Regions from separate parts of the Micromonospora sp. NPDC023888 genome, predicted to be linked through region 2. Evidence: riboswitches for the same ligand, from Rfam matches in the RefSeq annotation. Region 2 holds a riboswitch; the other holds the start of a gene.
What was found. Region 2 has a riboswitch for cyclic di-AMP ahead of AB0F61_RS15265 (NlpC/P60 family protein). Riboswitches for the same ligand answer to the same signal wherever they lie in the genome.

Region 1: it holds a riboswitch for cyclic di-AMP, as region 2 does, so the genes downstream of both, AB0F61_RS24055 (hypothetical protein) here and AB0F61_RS15265 (NlpC/P60 family protein) in region 2, are expected to answer to the same signal.

What each region holds. Positions count from the first base shown of each region.
Region 1 covers NZ_JBEZZW010000029.1:66,674-70,198, forward strand. The annotation lists gene AB0F61_RS24050 (carbonic anhydrase) at 1-621, shown strand, start outside; gene AB0F61_RS24055 (hypothetical protein) at 679-1,698, opposite strand; cyclic di-AMP (ydaO/yuaA leader) riboswitch at 1,703-1,833, opposite strand; gene AB0F61_RS24060 (YibE/F family protein) at 2,000-3,370, opposite strand.
Region 2 covers NZ_JBEZZW010000014.1:76,151-79,675, reverse strand. The annotation lists gene AB0F61_RS15270 (N-acetylmuramoyl-L-alanine amidase) at 1-1,320, opposite strand, end outside; cyclic di-AMP (ydaO/yuaA leader) riboswitch at 1,555-1,690, shown strand; gene AB0F61_RS15265 (NlpC/P60 family protein) at 1,704-2,744, shown strand; gene dcd (dCTP deaminase) at 2,807-3,385, opposite strand; gene AB0F61_RS15255 (pyridoxamine 5'-phosphate oxidase family protein) at 3,485-3,525, shown strand, end outside.

The DNA.
Region 1 (3,525 bases), on a different contig from region 2:
GCCGGAAACCGGCGCTTCGTCAGCGGCGCCCCACGCCACCCCAACCAGGACGCCGGGCACCGGGCCGCCGTGGCCGACGGGCAGCACCCGTTCGCGGTGATCGTCGGCTGCTCCGACTCCCGCCTGGCCGCCGAGATCATCTTTGACCGGGGGCTTGGTGACCTGTTCGTGGTCCGCACGGCCGGGCACACCACCGGTCCGGAGGTGCTCGGCAGTGTGGAGTACGCGGTGACCATCCTCGGCACCCCGCTGGTGGTGGTGCTCGGCCACGACTCGTGCGGGGCGGTGCAGGCGGCGCGGGAGTCCTCCGCGACCGGCACCCAGCCTCCCGGGCACCTGGGTGCGGTGGTCGACGCCGTGCTGCCCAGTCTGCGCCGGGCCGAGACCGAGGGTGTGGACGACATCGACGGCATCGTCGACATCCACATCGCGCAGACCGTTGAGACGCTGCTCCGGGAGTCGCCGGTGCTTGCCGACGAGGTGGCGCAGGGGCGGTGCGCGGTGGTGGGTGTGTCGTACCGGCTGGCCGCCGGAGCGGTGCGCCCGGTGGCCGCCGTGCCGGCCGGCTTCGCGGCGCTCGACGTGCCGACCGGCTCGGCCGACCCGGTCGCGGCCGCCTGACGCGTCGAGGGCCGCTCCGCGCGACGCGGAACGGCCCTCGACGGAGGATGCTGCGGGTCAGAGCATCGACATGTGCACGTGGTCGGTGTGGTTCGACGGCCCGCTGTACGACTTCCAGCCGGTCGCCGGGAACCAGATCTGCCGGTTCCAGATCACGTAGTAGATGCCGAGCCGGTCGGCGTTGCGGATGAGGAACGCGGCGACGTTGTTGCCGTACGTCCGGGTGTCCTCGTTGTGCCACGGTGAGAAGCCGCTCTTCTGTAGCGACCAGTCGCAGGCGCGGCCCTTCGGGTGCTCGTACGGCCCGCCGTTGCGGTGACAGCCGACGAACCGGTTGAAGCCGGCCCGCTTGACCTCCTTGTACGCGTGCAGCGTGCGCGGCGTGACGCAGCCGGACGTGGTGGGGTCATCCTCGCTACAGGACTGCGCCTTCCAGTCACCGTCGGCGGTGCGGCCCGGCCCGATCCGGGCGACCGGCGAGGTGGCGTCCACCAGACCGCCGGTGAAGCCCTTGCCGCCAACCAGGGCGAGCGCCTTGTCGGCCTCGCTCTTGCGCTTGGCCATCACGGCGGTCTGCTTCTGCTGCTCCCGGACCTCGGTGTCGAGGGCCAGCTTGGCCTGCTCGGCACGGGCCTTCACCGTGTTGACCTCAGCGAGCTTGTTCTCGTTCACCATGTTGATCTCGTCGAGCATCGCGGCGCGCTGGACGAACGTGTCCGGGGCGTCGCTTTCGAGCAGCATCGCGAGTGCGCCGATCCGACCGGTGCGGTACGACTGGGCGGCGATCTGCCCGACCTGGGGCGCCAGCGCGTCCAGGTCGGCCTTGGCCCGGTCCACCTCGATCGCCAACTCCAGTTGCCGCTTCTTGGACTTGTCCAGTTTGGACTTGGCGGCGGAGTAGTCGCGGTTCACCTGCTCGATGACGTCGTTGAGCAGCTTGGGCTCGTCGTCCTCCTCGTGCCCGGACGGTGTGGGGGTCGTCGGGGCGGCGTGGGCCGGGAGGGGCCCGGCGAGCACGGTCAGTGCGGCGATCACGGCCACCACGGGTGTCAACCAGCGGCGTAGGGGTGCCGTCACAATGTTCCCTTCCCTCGACCGCCGACCGGGTTAGCTGACGGGTTCGGGGCGGAAGTGGCCCCTACCGCTGACGCGGATTCACCCCACACACCTGGGTCCCCGGCTCGCCGGTTGGCGATTGGGCGGTGGCACCGCAGGCGCCGCTTCGCGCCTTCATCGGTAACCGGCAGCGAGGTTACCCGAGAGTCGACTGGGTGAGCTACGCCTGGATGCCGACCAAAAGTGTCATTTCGCCATAGCGTTGTGTGACCAGTGACGCGGTTCTCAGGGGGAAGACCCGATCTGGTCACGCTGAGGAGTGTCACCATGCCGTATCCGTGCTCCTGTTCGACTCCGGCCACCCGTCGGTGGCGGTGGATGGGGGCCGGGCCCGCGTCTGGTCCGGCTCGTCGGGTCGCCTCGTTCGCGGCGCGTTGAGGGCGGCCAGCGCCTCCGCCCGGTCCGCCCGGGGGCGCGGCCGGGCGGCGTCGACGGGCGGCGTGGTTTCGGCGCGCCCGGCCGCGGTCACGATCGCGGCCAGCCCGGTGGTCAGTGGCACGGCGGCGATCAGCCCGAGCGTGGCGACCGCGCTGCGGACGATCTCCTGCGCGAGGAACTCGCTGGTGAGGATCTGCCCGATCGGCCGCGAGTCGGCGGTGAGCAGGAGCAACAGGGGCAGCGACGCGCCCGCGTACGCCAGCACGATGGTGTTGACGGTGGAGGCGATGTGCGCGCGGCCGACGCGGGTCGCCGCACGGTAGAGCTGCATACGGGTCAGCCCGGCATTGGCGTTCGCCAGCTCGGTGACGGTGGCCGCCTGGGTGACCGTCACGTCGTCGAGCACCCCGAGCGAACCGATGATGATCCCGGCGAGCAGCAGGCCGTGCAGGTCCACGTCGCCCTGGAACATCGACAGTGTCGTCGCGTCCTCGCTGCCGAAGCCGGTGAGGTGGGTCGCCGCCGTGGCGATGGTGGCGAGCACGCCGGTCAGCACCAGGCTGCCCAGGGTGCCGAGCACCGCGACCGAGGTCTGCGCTGTGACGCCGTGGGTCAGGTAGAGCACCACGAACATGATCAGGGCGGCGCCGACCACCGCCACCAGGAGCGGTGATCTGCCGGCGCCGATGCCCGGCAGCACGAAGGTGAGCAGGATGGCGAAGCTGGCCGCCAACCCGGCGAGCGCGGCCAGACCTCGCCAGCGGCCGAACGCGACGATCGCGGCGGCGAAGATCACCGCCAGCCACACCATCGGGGTGCCGCGCTGGTGCTCGGCGATGTTCCAGTTGCTGAGGGCGGGATCGGTCGGGTCGGTCAGCTCGACCAGGATGACCTCGTCGCCGACGTCGACCCGTGGCGCGCCCGGGCCGTCGGGCACCGGTGTCTGCACCTGCTGGCCGGCGGCGGGTCCGTCGTCCACCCGGACGTCGACGGTGCCGCACGGCCCGGCGCCGACCCGGGGTGTGCCCTCGGGGCTCGACGGCACCGGCGGGCATGGCTCGGTCACCACCCGGGTCACCGTGCCGGCGTAGCGGGGCACGTCCGCTCCGCCGTCGGTCCGCGGTGCTCCTCCGCGCGGCCAGAGCAGCGCCGCGGCGAGCACGGTGGCGACGAAGAGGGGCACCACCGTCATGACGAGGATCCGTCGCACCCGGGGCGGGGCGGACGGAGCGGGACGGGCGTGGTCGGAACCCAAGTCGAGACTCCCAACGATCCGGTGCGGGATACGGGCCAGCGGGCCGCGCGGTTCAGCGTCGTCGCCGAAAGTCGGCGACCGGGCGCGGCGGATCGCGGACCGACGACCACGCGATCACCGACGGTCAGTGCCCGGCCCCGTCCGACCGGAAACCG
Region 2 (3,525 bases):
ACCGGTGGCCGGGGTGCCGGTGTCCAACCGTGGGGCGTGCAGCAGCTCGAAGTAGTGGGTCCAGTCCCAGTACGGGCCGGTGTCCCAGTGCATGCCACGGACGTTCGCGGCGATGGTGCCGGGCACGTTGTCGTGGCCGATGATGTGCTGGCGGTCCAGCGGGACGCCCAGCCGCAACGCGAGATGACGGACCAGCTTCGCCGAGGTCCGGTACATCGCCTCGGTGTACCAGGTGCCCTGCGCCGCGAAGCCCTCGTGCTCCAGCCCGACCGCCTTGGCGTTGACGTACCAGTTGCCGGCGTGCCAGGCGACATCCTTGGTCTTGACGTGCTGGGCGACGTGCCCGTCCACGGAGCGCAGCGTGTAGTGCCAGCTCACGTAGGTCGGGTCCTGGACGAGTTGCAGGGTGGTGGCCCAGCTTCCCTCGGTGTCGTGGATGACGATGTACTCGATCTTCTGCCGGGCGGGCCGGTCGGACAGGTCGTGGTTGCCGTAGTCCCCGTCGCCGAACGCCGCGTAGGGCGCCGGGATCCACTCGCAGGAGATGGTCCGGGGGCATTCCAGCCCGTCCGGGCGGGCGAGCCGGCGCAGACCCAGTCGGTCCAGCCAGGAGCGCTCCGGACGGATCGCGCGGGCCGGCAGCGTGATCCGCTGGCCGTCGTCGGTCACCCGCGACTCGCCGGCGCCGATGGTGGTGAAGACCTCGTCGGCGAAGGCCGCCGCGGCGTCGGCGCTGTCCGCGCCGGCGTAGCGGGCCACCGCGCCGTACCAGGTGGCGGGGTCGGTGCCGGCACCGACCGGCGCGCCCAACTCCCGCTGGTACGAGGCCAGCAGCGCCGCCCCGCCCCGGATGTTGACGGTGGGGTCGGTGCGCAGCGCGTCGGGGGCCGCGCCGGTCAGGGCGGCGGCGGCATCCACGGTCTGCAACGCGGCGGCGGGTGGCGCCGGATCCTCGGCCGGCCGGGGGGCGGGTGCCAGCGCGGTACGGGAGTCGTCGCCGCGCGGGTCCTCGGTGCCGGTGTCGTGGTGGCCGCCCACGGGCAGCGCGGCCACGTGTCGGGCGTCGGTCAGGTGCATGGGGCCGTAACCGCCGCTGGTGCTGGGTGTGCCGGCGTTGCTGTCCCAGCGGGACTCCAGGTAGGACACGCCGAGCAGCACGTCGGTCGGTACGCCGTACTCGGCCGCCGCGGCGGCGTACTGCTGCTGACGGTCGGCGGTGGGCGCGGCGGCGTTGGCGGGTGGTGGGACCGCGGTCGCGGCGGCGACCACGGCGGCGGCGAGCAGTGCACGCCGGCCGGCGAGCAGGGTTGGATGGTGCATCGAACCCCCTAGATTTCGCGGGTGAAGATGAGGCCACCTTCGCGCCGGCCGGGAGTCCGCGTCAATACCTTTCCATGTATCGACTCGTCGGGAAAGAAATCTTCACGTACGGTCGGTGACCCTCTCCGATCGGTACGGAGTGTCACGGCCGCACGGGTTGCGGAGTGGTAACAAGCGTCTCTACTCTGGTCATTCGTCGGCCCGATAGCAGCTCCGTCCAGCCCGGGCGGTAACGGACCGACACCGCCGAGTCGTTTCCGAACGAACCGGGGACCCATGTCTCCCGGGGTGAATCCGCAACCACTGCGGTAGGGCGCCGACTTCCCGCCCGAACCCGTCAGCTAACCCGGTAGGCGGTCAGGAAGAAGGAGTACGGAACCCCGGTGGCACTCCATGCCCCGCGGCCGTCGTCCGAGCGGTCGGCAGCAGCCGGCCCCACGTCGATCGCGCCGCGCCCACGCTGGTCCCGCTTCACCACCGCGCTCGCCGCACTGGCCGGCGTCGCCGTCGTCCTGACCGGCAGCGCCACGGCGGCCCACGCCGACCCGTCCGTCGCCGAGATCGAACGCCAGATCGACGCCGACTGGAACAAACTCGAACCGGTCATCGAACAGCACAACGCCACCCGGATCGACCTCGCCAACAAGCGCAAGCAGGCCCAGGCGCTGGCCGCCCGGATCGCCCCGCTTGAGCGTCAGGTCGACGTCGCGATGGACAAGGTGAGTGCCCTGGCCGTGCGCGCCTACAAGGGCGAGAACGTGCTCACCGTCAACGCGGTGCTGGGTAGCCAGTCACCGAGCGAGGTGGTCGGCCAGCTCGAAATGCTCGACCGCTTCGCGCACAACCAGCAGCAGGACGTCCGCGAGGTGGCCGACCTGCGCGACGAGTTGGCCAGGCAGAAGGCGCCGCTCGACGAGATGGTGACCCAGCTCACCCGTACCGAGGCCCAGTTGGCGGCGAAGAAGAAGCAGATCAACGACGAGATCGACAAGCTGCAGAAGCTGCGCCTCAAGGTCTACGGCAGCGGCGGCGGCGGTCCGTTGCGCCCGGCGCCCTGCCCCGGCAGCTACCCCGGCGGCGCCGCCGGCACGGCCGTCAAGTTCGCCTGCGCGCAGATCGGCAAGCCCTACGTCTGGGGCGCCGAGGGCCCGAACTCGTACGACTGCTCCGGGTTGATGCTCGCCGCCTGGGCGAAGGCCGGGGTGTCACTGCCGCACAACGCCGCCGCGCAGAGCCGCGTCACCAAGAACGTCAGCAAGGCCGACCTGCGCCCCGGCGACCTGGTCTTCTACTACAGCGACATCCACCACGTCGGCATGTACGTCGGCGGCGGCTGGGTGGTGCACGCCTCGCAGGCCGGTCAACCGATCAAGATGAAGAAGGTCGACGACGGTCCGATCCACAGCTACGGCCGTCCCGGCTGATCGAGGGTGCCGACCGAAGGGCCCGTCGCGATTCGTCGCGGCGGGCCCTCGTCGTCACCTGTTCAGCGGGTGGGCCAGGTGCGCCAGTGCTGCCACGCGCGGCTCGGTGTCGGCCCGCGCTGCCCCTGGTAGCGCGAGCCGTAGACCGCCGAGCCGTACGGGTGCTCGGCCGGCGAGGAGAGCCGGAAGATGCAGAGCTGCCCGATCTTCATGCCCGGCCAGAGGGTGATGGGCAGGTTCGCCACGTTCGAGAGTTCAAGCGTGACGTGACCGGAGAAGCCGGGGTCGATGAAGCCGGCGGTGGAGTGCGTGAGCAGCCCGAGCCGCCCGAGTGAGCTCTTGCCCTCCAGTCGGCCGGCGAGCTGGTCGCCAAGTGAGATGACCTCAAGCGTCGAGGCGAGCACGAACTCCCCGGGGTGCAGCACGAACGGCTCCCCGTCGGGCACCTCGACCGCCGACGTCAGGTCGTCCTGCTGCATCGCCGGGTCGATGTGGGTGTAGAGGTGGTTGTTGAAGACCCGGAACAGCCGGTCCAGCCGCACGTCGATGCTGGAGGGTTGGACCAGGGTGGGCTCGAACGGCTCCAGGCCCAGCGTGCCGGCCTTGATCTCGGAGACCAGGTCGCGGTCGGAGAGCAGCATCGGACCACCATAGCGGCGGGACTCAAACCCGCCGGATTCGGTGCCGGTGACCAGCGCGTCGAGCTCGCTGCTCGTACATTTGTTCGATAGAATGCCCACATGGCTTCCTGGTCCGAATTCGCCGCCGACGAGCCCCGACT